3 regions of the Sanguibacter antarcticus genome follow, and region 1 is predicted to be linked to each of the others. Evidence: riboswitches for the same ligand, from Rfam matches in the RefSeq annotation. Region 1 holds a riboswitch; each other region holds the start of a gene.
What was found. A riboswitch is a leader RNA that binds a small molecule or an ion and turns the genes downstream of it on or off. The one in region 1 is predicted to bind cyclic di-AMP.
Positions count from the first base shown of each region.

Region 2: another riboswitch for cyclic di-AMP. It lies ahead of ATL42_RS01175 (C40 family peptidase); the one in region 1 lies ahead of ATL42_RS05235 (C40 family peptidase).
Region 3: another riboswitch for cyclic di-AMP. It lies ahead of ATL42_RS14035 (C40 family peptidase); the one in region 1 lies ahead of ATL42_RS05235 (C40 family peptidase).

Region 1 covers NZ_PDJG01000001.1:1,156,254-1,160,524, reverse strand. Annotated here, with positions in the region: gene ATL42_RS05240 (ABC transporter ATP-binding protein) at 1-897, shown strand, start outside; gene ATL42_RS05235 (C40 family peptidase) at 1,027-1,863, opposite strand; cyclic di-AMP (ydaO/yuaA leader) riboswitch at 1,862-2,036, opposite strand; gene ATL42_RS05230 (VOC family protein) at 2,504-2,920, shown strand; gene ATL42_RS05225 (PilZ domain-containing protein) at 2,934-3,596, opposite strand; gene ATL42_RS05220 (gluconokinase) at 3,930-4,271, shown strand, end outside.
Region 2 covers NZ_PDJG01000001.1:258,375-262,645, forward strand. Annotated here, with positions in the region: gene ATL42_RS01165 (DUF2933 domain-containing protein) at 1-79, opposite strand, end outside; gene ATL42_RS01170 (hypothetical protein) at 458-826, shown strand; gene ATL42_RS01175 (C40 family peptidase) at 1,058-1,705, opposite strand; gene ATL42_RS16610 (hypothetical protein) at 1,698-1,868, shown strand; cyclic di-AMP (ydaO/yuaA leader) riboswitch at 1,854-2,014, opposite strand; gene ATL42_RS01180 (hypothetical protein) at 2,254-2,673, shown strand; gene ATL42_RS01185 (DUF305 domain-containing protein) at 2,770-3,381, shown strand; gene ATL42_RS01190 (F510_1955 family glycosylhydrolase) at 3,461-4,271, shown strand, end outside.
Region 3 covers NZ_PDJG01000001.1:3,070,634-3,074,904, forward strand. Annotated here, with positions in the region: gene ATL42_RS14025 (copper resistance CopC family protein) at 1-299, opposite strand, end outside; gene ATL42_RS14030 (hypothetical protein) at 532-1,188, opposite strand; gene ATL42_RS14035 (C40 family peptidase) at 1,361-2,167, opposite strand; cyclic di-AMP (ydaO/yuaA leader) riboswitch at 2,165-2,326, opposite strand; gene ATL42_RS14040 (GNAT family N-acetyltransferase) at 2,481-3,023, opposite strand; gene ATL42_RS14045 (NUDIX domain-containing protein) at 3,023-3,568, opposite strand; guanidine-III (ykkC-III) riboswitch at 3,617-3,679, shown strand; gene ATL42_RS14050 (DMT family transporter) at 3,690-4,004, shown strand.

The sequences.
Region 1 (4,271 bases):
TACCTCGTCGACTCGGGGCAGCGCGCGATCGCGGGCAGCCGTGACTACTTCTCTGTCATGGCCGAGATCCCCGAGCGTGACGAGCTGCCGGACCTCTCGGGGCCCCAGCGCGCTCCGCAGCACGCCGCGGGGGTCGACCTCGACGGCGTGACGTTCTCTTATGAGGGCACCGAGGACGTCCTCAAGGACGTGACGTTCTCCATCGCACCAGGGGAGCGGATCGCGGTCGTCGGCGAGAGCGGCGGTGGCAAGACCACCCTCGTGAGCCTGCTGCTGCGGCTCTACGGCCCGGACTCCGGGACGATCCGGGTGGGCGGGACCGACATCTCGAGCACCTCGCTCGAGGCCCTGCGCGCAGACATCGGTGTCGTGTTCCAGGACCCAGCGCTCTTCTCCGGCACGATCCGCGAGAACATCGCGTACGCGAACCCTGGTGCATCGGACGGCGAGGTCGAGGCTGCTGCCCGCTCGGCGAACGCGCACACGTTCGTCACGCGCTTCCCCGACGGCTACGACACACAGATCGGTGAGCGCGGCATCAAGCTCTCGGGTGGTCAGAAGCAGCGGATCGCCGTCGCTCGCGCGATCCTCAAAGGGGCTCCTGTCCTGGTGCTCGACGAGGCGACGAGCTCGCTCGACTCGAAGTCCGAGCGTCTCGTCCAGGAGGGGCTAGAGCGCCTCATGGCCGACCGGACGACGATCATCATCGCCCACCGCCTCTCGACGATCTCCTCGGTCGACCGCATCGTCACGCTCAAGAACGGGAGGGTCGACGAGATCGGCCCGCCGGACGAGCTGGCGCGTACCGGCGGGATCTATGCCGAGCTGCTCGCGCTCCAGGCGTCGTCGACGTCCCGGGACCGTGCGCGGTTGAAGATGTTCGACATCCGCGCCTGAGCGGCTCCCACGGCAGCTGTGACGGGGCGGCACGCGCGTGCCGCCCAGACGCAGAAGGCCCGGTCCGCTGGAGCGGACCGGGCCTTCTGTGGTGCAGCGTTGCTGTCGGGCGGCGTCAGCCGTGCGTCATCAGGAGATGCGGATGAAGGTGGGGTTGGACTGCCAGATGTCGCGGAACTGGATCGTCTTGCCCGGGCGGGGCGCGTCGATCTGGGTGTTGCCGCCGGCGTAGATCGCGATGTGGCCGGGGGAGTAGATGAGGTCGCCGGGCTGAGCGTCGGCACGGGAGACGACTGTTCCTGCAGCGGCCTGGGCAGCGGCGGTGCGGGGCAGCGAGATGCCGACCTGAGCGAAGACGTAGGACGTGAACCCGGAGCAGTCGAAGCCTGAGGGTGTGCTGCCCCCGTAGACGTACGGGACGCCGACGTAGCGGCTGGCTGCATCGATGATCGCGCTGCCGTTCGCCGATGCAGGGATCGCGGCGGTGAGTGCCACTGGGGTCTCAGCGACCTCGGCGGTCGTCTCGGCCACGGCCGTGGTCGTGTCGGCGACTGCGGTGCGCTCAGCGGATCGCGTGGTCGTTGCTTCGACGCGGACGGGCTCGGGCTCGGGCTCCGGCTCCGGCTCGGGTTCCGGGGCCGGCGTGACCGTGATGGACGTCTGCTCGATGGTCCAGGAAGCGTCGGCTGCGACGGTCACTGCTGGTGCAGTGACGAGTGCTGCGTTCGCCTGAGCGGTCAGGGTGTCGACGTCGAAGGTGCTGAGCGCTGCGTCTGTCGTGACAGGAGCGGCTGCGGCGGGCGACGCGCCCATGAGCGAGACGAGGAGCCCGGACGACGCGGCGACGATGGCGGTGCGACGCCCGAGGGCGGCGGCGTTGCCCGTCGCGCCGGTGGACAGCGAGGCGAGCGGGGTGATGCTGCGGCGCGCTGCGCGGTGGCGCGCTCCCGAGGTACGAACGGTCATATTCTCTCCAAAGACGCCTGCGAGGTTAGCTGTCGGGTTCGGGTAGGAGAAGAACACCCGGCCGTCGGACCGTGATCCGCGCGGCTTCACCCCAAGGACGCTGCGAGCAGCGCCCACTTCTGGGTCCCCCGTCCCTGCCATGGTCTCTAGATCGCCTCGAGCAGTGGCAGGGCTAGACGTTCTGCTCGAGCGCTCCGTGGGCGGTTGCCGTGTGGAGCAACTCGAAGGTACATGACATACCGGTGGAATGTCACGGGGAGATCACGGCCAGTGTTGCCGGCGGGGCTTCGGGCCGCCGTGACGGGTCTCGGGCGGGCATGTGCAGCCGCGGCCCACGCGCAGGTCACGGGGCGATCTTCTCGAGCCTGGTGGGTGCCGGTCGAGTCTCGGTGCGGGGTCGGCGCGGCGAATAGTGACGGAGGTCATAGACATTTCTGCCAGTTCGGGCGGCAGGGAGTGCTCTGGCGGCGCAGGGTGAAGGCGCGGCGAGGTCTGTCTGGCGACGGTGTCGCCGGCGTCGCGGCGTGAGCGGTCAGCCTGTTATGTGACGTGCGTCACTGTTAGCGTGGGGTGTTCGGGCGGTGGTCGGAATCTCCGACGTCTGCATCCTGCGCGACCATGGCACAAAGGCGGGCCTGCGATGACCTCACGACTCAATCCCTACCTCGGCTTTCGTGACACGGCGCGAGAAGCCATGGAGTTCTACCGAGCGGTCTTCGGAGGGGAGCTCACGGTGAGCACGTTCGCCGACCTCGGTCAGGCCGACGACCCTGTCGAGGGCGCGAAGGTCATGCATGCCCAGCTCGAGGCGCCCGACGGCTTCGTCCTCATGGCGGCCGACACCCCGAGCGCGATGGATCGCACACCCGGCGGGAATGTCGCGATCTCCCTCAGCGGTGACGATGTCGCAGGGCTGACGGGCTGGTGGGAGAAGCTCTCCGTCGGCGGTGTCGTCGCGCACCCCCTCGGGCCGTCCCCGTGGGGGGACCTGTTCGGGATGTGCCGCGACAGGTTCGGCGTGTCCTGGATGGTCTACATCACGGGCGCGGCCGGCTGACTGGACCAGGGCATCAGCGCACGGCGAACTGGCGGGCTCTCATCTGGGACTGCAAGACGTAACGGCGGAGCATCGTCGCCGTCGCGTCGTCGGTCTCGAACACGACGACCACCTCGGGCTGGACCCCGCGCGCTGCAGGGAAGACCCTCAGGACGGTCCCGGTGATGCTCGTGCTCGTCTCGTCGAGCGCGAGCGTCATGGTGACGACGTCCTCAGGAACGAGGTCGAGGGCCTCGAAGCGTGCCCGGACACCACGCTCGCTGAGGTCGACCACGAACCCGGTCGTGAGCTCGGCCGGCTCGCGGAGCGGCTCCGCGCCTTCCTCGGGCTCCGGGTCGACGCGCTTCAGGGTGACCTGCTCGCCACCGGCGCCTCGGACGTACTGCCGGTCTTGGGTGAGGCGCAGCCTGCCCTCGACCTCGAGGATCCACTGCAGCCCGCCGTCTCCGCGCCGCTCGATGAACACCGTGTCGACGTGGTGGCGGCCGCGCGGGCTGTGCCAGCGCACCACGACTGTCGACCCAGGGCCGGGCAGGTCGATCACGAGGAGGTCGTGGGGAGCGAAGACCCGCATGACGTGGCCGTCCGACTGGTCGACCCATGTGGTGTAGGACCGCTCCTCCGACGTCGACACCTCGATCTGCTCGCCGGCGACGGGGAGGGTCGCGCGCGTCATCGCGGTGCCTGGGTGATGGCCGACATTCTCATGAGCCACCTATCGGCCGTCGAACGTCAGACGTGAGGAGCTGCGGCGCGGTCGCCGAGGCGATCCTCCGAGTGAGTGTCGTACGCAAGAAAAGTGTGCCAAGCGGCCGCTGTGCCCCTGTCTGCTGCAGCGGCCCGGTACGCAGAGGGGGAGCCAAGAACCAGCAAGGACGCCCCCCCGGACCGACGATCGTCAGGTCCGTCCCAGGCCGGGTGCGCATCGGTGGTCAGGGCATACTTGGTCGACGACCGTCATGCGGACGGTGCCACCACGATCCGTGACCGAAACGGGGTCCAGAACCTGATGTCCTCTTCAGCCGACACGCAGAACCCGAGCAGGCCCATGGTCGTCGTCATGGGTGTCTCGGGCTCGGGAAAGTCGACCATCGGCGCGCTCGTCGCCAACGCCCTCGGAGTTCCGTTCGTCGATGCGGACGGTCTCCACCCGATCGCCAACATCGAGAAGATGGCTGCCGGGACGCCGCTCACGGACGAGGACCGGTGGCCCTGGCTCGCTGTCGTCGGCCAGGTGCTCGCCGACGCCAGCGGAGGTGTCGTCGTCGCGTGCTCGGCGCTGCGCCGTGTCTACCGCGACGCGATCGTCGCGGAGGCCCCTGGAACCGTGTTCGTGCACCTCGACGGGACC
Region 2 (4,271 bases), 900 kb from region 1:
CGATCAGCACCGCTGCGGCGATGCCCAGCATTCCCAGGAGGTGGGACTTCCCACCGTGATTGTGATCCTGCTTGTTCATCGTTCTCACCCAGATCTCTCATTGTGCGTGTTGTGGACGACTGACCAAGCTCTCGACGTCCCGCTGCTGACCTCTCGAGGTTGCAGGGCCCACCCGTGCGGGCAGATGCAGAAGTGACGAAGAATCGCTGAAGATCTTCCTGCGGCACTAGCTGCTACGTCAGGCGTCCGACGCCGCCGGGACGAGGGTCGGGCGGTGCGATGTGGCCGAAACAGGGTCAGCGGTGACGGTGGACGTCGACCAGTGCAGACAGCACGCCACCGACCAGGCCGCCGTACCAGGTGAACCCCATCCCACCGAGGACCTGGAACAGATACGCACCGTCGATGGGGGCAGGCGGTCAAGGTTCTGGGCGACTACAGCCCCGACGTCATCCAGGTGCCCCGCGGGATCCCGGTGCGGATGGAGTACGACCGGCAAGAGACGGGAGACTGCACCTCCCGGGTCGGCGTGCCGACCTTCAAGGACGACCAGGACGACCACGCGCACCAGACGACGACAGTCGAGCTCATGCAAGAGGCGATCGGTGACTTCGAGCTCGCCTACGGCGTGACCATCGTCCGCGGTCGCCTGCATGTCACGGACGCTAGAACGCCCGCGAGTGAACCGGGCCCGCCGAACAAGGCCACCACACGCATAGCTACAAGCCGGTCCGCGAGGCGCAAGGATCCAAAGCCCCCGATCCAGCGCCTGGTGGACGAGGTCTCCAGCTACTTCGTGCCCGCGGTCATCCCTAGCGCGATCTGATTCTTCGTGGACTGGTCGCTTGTCGGTCCCCACCTGGCCTTCATCTTCGCCATGATCGCGGCAGTGTTGGTACTGACCATCGCCTGCCCGTGCGGCTCGTCTCCGCTGACACCGAGTCAATCTTGATCGTCGGCAGACGCGATCGTCTGTCTGGAGCAGCGATGAGCACAGTCTCCTTGCCAGTCACGGTCGCGCGAAGGATCGTGACTGGCAAGGACCCAACACCGTCTATCAGGTCATGCGGACGAAGGTGGGGTTCGACTGCCAGATCTCGCGGAACTGGATGGTCTTCCCCGGCTTGGGCGCGTCGATCATCGTGTTGCCGCCCGCGTAGATCCCGATGTGGCCGGGGGAGAAGATGAGGTCTCCGGGCTGCGCCTGGTCTCGCGAGACGACGGTGCCGGCTGCTTGCTGCTCGCCGGAGGTGCGGGGGATGGTGATGCCGACCTGGGCGTAGACGTACGAGGTGAAGCCGGAGCAGTCGAATCCGGTGGGGGTAGTTCCTCCCCAGACATACGGGACGCCGACGTAGCGGCTGGCCGCTTCGATGATGGCGCTTCCGGAGGCCGCGGCAGGGATCGAAACCTCAGCGGCAGCTTCCGTCGGGGCGGCGGCTTCGCTCGTCACTGTCGCGGTGGGCGCACGCTCGGCGGTCCGCGAAGCGGCGGGGGCAGACTGGACCGGCTCGGGTTCGGGCTCGGGCGCGGGTGTGACGGTGACGGCAGTGTGCTCGACGGTCCACGACGCGTCGGTGGCTACGGTGACTGCGGGCGCGACATCCAGCTGTTGGCGGGCCTGGGCTGTCAGTGCATCGACGTCCACGGTGCTCGGCGAGGAAGCGGTGGCGGGTGCTGCCGAGGCAGGCGCTCCGATGAACATCGAGACGAAGAGTCCCGAGGAGGCGGCTGCGACCACTGTCCGGCGACGCATTGTGGTTGCGTTCTCGCAGGTACTGAGGAGCAACGTCGTCAGGGGCGTGATAGGGCGCCTGGCCGCGCGATGGCGGGCAGAGTTCACCGTCGAGTTCATATTCTCTCCATGACGTCTGCGAGGTTAGCTGTCGGGTTCGGGTAGGAGAACGCCCGGCCGATGACCTCTCGGGTCATGCGGCTTCACCCCAAGGGCGCAGAGCTGCGCGCCCACTTCTGGGTCCCCCGTCCCTGCCAACGAATTCGTCGGCAACCTCAGGCGGTGGCAGGGCTCGACGTGCCGCTTGAGCGCTTCACTGGCATCTTGCCGCTGTGGAGCCTCTCGAAAGTACAGGACGTACCCGTGGTATGTCACGGGATGATCACGGCTCGTGGGGGTGAAGCGCTCACCCCGACGAAGGGACCAGCAACGATGGGCTCATCGAGGTCTCAGGAACTCTTGTTAGCCTGTCCACAGTTGGGGCTTTCCGGTGATTGGGGGGACATGTGCGCGCTCGGGTGAGCAGCATCCAGCGCGTCGGCGCTGTCGTCGTCCTGCTCCTGGTGGTGCTCCTCGGGGTCGTGCTGAACAGCGCGTCTGAGGACGGGCACGGCGGGCACATGGAGCTCGAGGCACCGATGTCGGTCGCGTCAGGCCTGCTGGACGAGACGTGGACGACGCCCGCGGCGTCAGAGATCCTGCTCCTTCCCTTGGACCACCCAGCGGCTGACAGCTCGCTCCACCACGTTCTCGTGGTGTGCTGCGCTCTGGTCGCAGCAGCAATCTTGGTACCGGTCGTCTCTCGGTGGATCCTGGGCAGGAGCGGACTGCGACGTGTGCACGACGACGTCCCGGCCGTGCTGGTGGCGGCACTGACTCATCGCCGTCGAGGCAACCGACCCATCCCGGCGCACTCTCTGTGCGTCCTGCGCGTGTAGGAGCCCTCCGGTTTGCCGTCCCCGCGGTGAACCTGAGCAACCACACCCAGATCCTGTCCCTCGTATCGAGGGACGGGCTAGACGATGGAGCCCACCATGAACACCAAGACACGCATCGCTGCCTTCGCCGCCTCGCTGACCCTGGCCACAGCTCTTGCCGCGTGCGGCGATGCTGCGCCCGAGGCGGAGTCGACACCCGCGGCGCAGGAAACATCTCAGGAGGCCGCTGAGGTCGCGCACAACGGCGCCGACACCGAGTTCGCACAGATGATGATCGTCCACCACGAAGGCGCAGTCGAGATGGCTGACCTTGCGGCGACGAACGCCGAGAGCGAGGAGGTCAAGGACCTCGCAACGGAGATCTCCGCTGCCCAGGGGCCCGAGATCGACACCATGACGTCCTGGCTGGAGAGCTGGGGTGAGGAGACCTCGCCTGATGACGGCATGGAAGGCATGGACCACGGCGACATGGAGATGGAAGGACTGGACCAGGAAGCGGTCATGGCCGAGCTCGGTGCCCTGACCGGAACCGAGTTCGACCGACGGTTCCTCGAGCTGATGACCAGCCACCACGAAGGCGCAGTGGGGATGGCGCAGGAGGAGCTGGACTCGGGCGAGAACGCTGATGCTCTGGTGCTCGCCCAGACGATCATCGACGCTCAGACGACTGAGATCGCAACGATGCAGGGCATGCTCGACAGCTTCTGACTCAGTTCACCTTCCTGTGGCGGGACAGCGAATCACGCTGTCTCGCCACGCCCTGCTTCTCCCTTCCTAAGGACTTTCAATGCGCCCCCGTCCCATCGCACGACCAGCCTCTGTGCTGGCGCTCACCGTCGTTCTCGCCCTCGCAGGGTGTGCCACATCGCCAGCTACCGACGACCCGGCCGAGGACGCGTCCGACGCGGCGTCGCCCACGTTCGAACACATCCACGGCATCGGTCTCAACCCTGGTGACGACAAGGTATATGTCGCAACACACCAGGGACTCTTCCAGCTCGATGGTTCGGTCCCGCAGCCCGTCGGCGAGAGCCGAAGCGACATGATGGGCTTCGTGGTCACAGGGCCTGACACGTTCTACGCCAGCGGCCACCCAGCTCCCGGGGAGGTCGCGCCGGCAAATCTGGGTCTGCTGCGCAGCACTGACGCTGGAGCCGGGTGGGAGGAGGTCTCCCTGCGCGGACACAGCGACTTCCACGACCTCACGGGAGCAGGGGAGCGGCTCTACGGCTTGGACTCCTCCGACGGTCTGCTCAAGATCAGCAACGACGCAGGTGTGACCTGGGCGAGCGGACCGAGCATCAACGCTCGAGATGTCGATGTCGATCCGAACGACCCGGACCGACTCGTCGCGACGACGGAGACCGGCCTTTTCGTGAGTACGGACGGCGGGCAGAGCTTCGCGCCTCACGAGTTCCAGCCGACAGAGCGGCTTGTCCTGGTCGCCCATGTACCCGGGAGGTCGGAGCAGCTCACAGCATCTCTCGCAGGTGTGGACGCGACCGGCAAGCTATGGAAGCTGAACGGTGAGCAGTGGGTTGTCACCGGTGTGCCGCAAGGAACACCAGAAGCCTTCACGGCGGTCGGAGAGGAGTCAT
Region 3 (4,271 bases), 1.9 Mb from region 1:
GGGATGTCGTCTGCCAGCGGCACGACGAGGTCGGCGTCCTCGATCGTGGGGTCACCGTCGGTCCAGGTGGCACCGCTGTCGTCGGTGACGATCACCGCGGGGCCGATGGTGAGGATGTCGTCCGAGAACGTCAACGTCACGTACGTCGGGGCGACGTCGAGATGCTCCCCCTCACCAGGGGAGCTGTCGAGCAGCTCGTCGTGCGCGCTGGCTGACGGTGCGCCGACCGTGACGAGGAACGCGAGGAGCGCTCCGGTCCCGGCCGTGCGCAGGGCAGCGCGAGGTGGATGAACAGTCATGTCGGGTACGACCTTCGGTGGAAGGTCCGCGCACGGCGCAGCGACAGCGAGCAGCCGTCGACGACCGCCCAGACCGCCCGGTGCTCCGTCAGGGGAGGGTGGGCGTCCGGTCGTTCACCTGTCGGTGCTCTTCAGCCGGAGGTCTGTGGCGCTGTGCGCAGACACGTCAGGACAGCACGACCGGTCCGGGGCACGACGGTGTCGCGCCACGACGGCGGGTGCTGTGTGGGACTCAGACCAACGACAGGACGGGTGGGCCGCGACGGACCACACCGGAGGACATCACCGGCAGGGCGACCGGCACCCAGGTCCCCGCGGCGCTCGCCAGCGCGGTGCGCGGGTGCGCCGGCAGAGCGGCGACCCGGACGACCGGCGGCAAGAGGAACGCAGCGACACGGCTGGACAGACGCGTGAGACGCGACAGGACGGCTTCGCCCCGCTGCAGGACGACGATCGTCACGACGCCCGCGAGCGCGTGGGCGAGCCACATCCACCCGGCGCTGTGCCCGGCATGGGCCATCGACCCGGTCGTCGAGCTGAGGACGACGAGCGCTGACTGTGCGTCGTGACCGGCGTGCAGCCCTCCGTCGCCGACGACCTGGGCCGTCCCGGTCGTCCCGAGGACGAAGAGCGTGTGGAAGAGGATCTGGCTCAGCGCCACCGACCCTGTGAGGCGCAGCCACGAGCGGCGCAGCCCCGCGAGGGCGACGCAGGCCGAGGTCGCGAGCAGGAGGGGGACCGCGATGCCGAGGATGCCTGGCACCGTGCCGCCGGCGAGGACGTGCGAGAGGAGCGCGACGAACGTCGAGAAGGCAGCCGCGACGAAGCCGTGCGTCGCGCGGGACGCGCGCGAAGGCGTGCCTAGCACGCTTGTGCCCCGACTGCTCATGACCTAGATCCTAGGCGATCGATCTCACGAGACACCGTTCGTTCCCAGACCGTGACCGATGCCACAACCTGGTCGAGCGCGTCTCGAGAAGCCTCGGGACGCGCTCGGACCGGGTCGCGGCACGCTCTGGGAAACCGACGCGACCCGGCGAGGGCCCCGACCGCAGGCGGTGTCAGCCGACGCGGATGAAGACGGGGTCGGCCTGCCAGATGTCGCGGAACTGGATCGTCTTGCCCGGGCGGGGTGAGTCGATCTGGGTGTTGCCGCCGGCGTAGATCGCGATGTGGCCGGGGGAGTAGATGAGGTCGCCGGGCTGAGCGTCGGCGCGGGAGACGATCGTGCCCACGCCGGCCTGCGCGGACGAGGTCCGGGGCAACGAGATGCCGACCTGAGCGAAGACGTACGACGTGAACCCGGAGCAGTCGAAGCCCGACGGCGTGCTGCCGCCCGAGACGTACGGGACGCCGACGTAGCGGCTGGCCGCGTCGATGATCGCGCTGCCGCTCGCCGACGCAGGCACCGCGACAGGAGCAGCCTCGATCACGGGAGCCGCCTCCGTGACGACGGTCGACGTGACTGCCGAGCGCTCCGCCGAGCGCGACGTCGTCGCACGCACAGGCTCCGGCTCCACGACGGGCTCCGGGACCGGCTCGGGCGCCGGCGTCACGGTGATGGTCGTCAGCTCGACGGACCAGGTCGCGTCCGCCGTGCTCGTCACAGCGGGTGCCGTCTCGAGGGCGGCGCGGGCCTGCGTCGTCAGCGCGTCGAGGTCGACGGTGGTCGAGGCGGACGGTGCTGTCGAGGCGCTCGCGGGGGCAGCGCCCATGAGAGAGACGAGAAGGCCCGACGACGCGGCGAAGAGTGCTGTGCGTCGGCCGATGATGCTGGCGCTGGTGCTCGCGCTCGTCGCGAGATCGGTCAGGGGCGTGCGTGCTCGTCGGTCTGAGCGGTGCTGGGCCGGGCGGGGTCGAACAGTCATGTCTCTCCATGACGCCTACGAGGTTAGCTGTCGGGTTCGGGCTGGAGAACTGCGCCCGGCCGTTCGGACGAGTCCGAGCGGCTTCACCCCGAGGGCGCTGCGTGCAGCGCCCAGATCTGGGTCCCCCATCCCTGCCAAGAAGATCGTCGAGACCTCGAGCGGTGGCAGGGCTAGACGTCCGCTCGAGCGCTCCACGTGGCGGTCGCCGTGTGAAGCACTCCGAACATATGTCGCCTACCTTGGGTATGTCACGGGGAGGTTACGGGTGATCTTCCCCAGGGGCGGGTGAAGTCCGGGTGGAACGGTGCCGATCTCAGTGCGTCGCGCTGGCTGCGGGTCGGACGACCTGATAGATCGCGTGGTCCTGCCAGCGCCCCGCGATCTGGAGATAGTCGGGTGCTGTGCCGATGCGGACGAAGCCGTTGCGCTGCAGCACACGCTGCGACGCAGCGTTGTGCAGGAGCGTCTCGCCCTGCACGCGGTGCAGCCCGAGGACGTCGAACGCGACCCGCACCGCGTCGCCCACCGCGGCCGTCGCCAGGCCGTGCCCGTTCGCGTGCGCGCTCACCCAGTAGCCCACGCTGCACGACTGGAACGCGCCGCGGACGATGCCGCTGAGCGTGATCCGGCCGACAACCTCCCCCGCACCGTCGAGGATCGTCAGCGGCATGCAGGTCCCCTGGGCGTGCTGCTCCAGCACGGCCTCGACGACGGCCCGCTGACCCTGCTCGGTGAAGTACGTGTCCGGCCGGGCGGGCTCCCACGGCGCGAGGAACTCCCGGTTGCGCACCATGAGGTCTGCGAACGTCGCGGCGTCGTCGAGCGTCGTGAGGCGGGTGGGGCCGGGCGACGGCATCATCCGACGCGACCCAGGGCGATCGCCGCATACATGAGGGCCGCGACCGTCTCGCCGTCCGTGATGGTCCCGTCCCGCACGAGCCCCATGACCTCGGACCACGGGAGCGTCCGGGTGCCCGTGATGCCCTCGGCAGCCTGCTCGGCGGCCTCCTCGGCGGTGTGCAGGCCCCGAGCGAGGTAGACGTGCTCGATCGCGTCGCAGACGCCGTTGAGCGCGAACATCGTGCCGAGCCGTTCCCACGACGACGCGGCCAGGCCCGTCTCCTCGCGGAGCTCGCGCTGGGCGGCGAGCAGCAGGTCCTCGCCGTCCGAGCCGCCCGCGGGCACCTCCAAGGACAGGGTGCTGGTCGCGTACCGGGCCACCTCCACGAGGACGACCTCGTCGTCCTCCGTGAGCGGCACGACGAAGACCGAGGGGTTGCGAATCTCGACCACGCCGTAGATCCCCGGGGTGCCGTCGGGCCGGTCGACGGCATCCTCGCGGACCCGGATCCACGGGTTCTCGTAGACGACGGTCGACGTGCGGGTGGTCCAAGGATTCATCGAACCAGTCTCGCAGAGCGACCGGCACGTCGGCGTGAGACCCTGGCGGCAGAGCCCTGCGGGCTCCCGGACGAGCGGTGCCGTACCCGGTGTGCGACAAGACGGCGCCTTGGAGGCAGTCATGTCCTGGATCGTTCTTGTCGTGTCCGGAGTTCTCGAGGCCGTGTGGGCCACCGCGCTCGGAAGGTCCGACGGCTTCAGCCGCCTCGGACCGTCGGTCGTGTTCGGTGTCGCGCTCGTCGCGAGCATGGGAGGCCTCGCCTACGCGATGCGTGAGCTGCCGGTCGGCACGTCGTACGCCGTCTGGGTCGGTATCGGTGCTGCGCTCACCGTCACGTACGCGATGCTCACCGGCACCGAGACCGTCTCGCTCGTGAAGATCCTCCTCGTGCTGGGCATCGTGGGCTGCGTCGTCGGCCTCAAGCTCCTCCACTGACGCGCCGGGCCGGGCCGCGCCGGGCCGCGCCGGGCCGGGCCGGGCAGCCCGGCCCTCCCCTCCCACGCCTCCCCCTCCCGGCTCGGTTGGCCCTCCCCTCTCCCCCGACTCGGCCCGGCGCTCCTCTCCCCAGCTCCCCCCGCCTGCTGGTCAGCGGGCCTCCGGTGAGGTCGGTACGTGTAGTCGAGTTCGGCAAATCCGACCGACGGTCTCGACTCGCAGTGTCGAACTCAACGGCTGGGACCGGGGTCGGGACCGGGGTCGGGA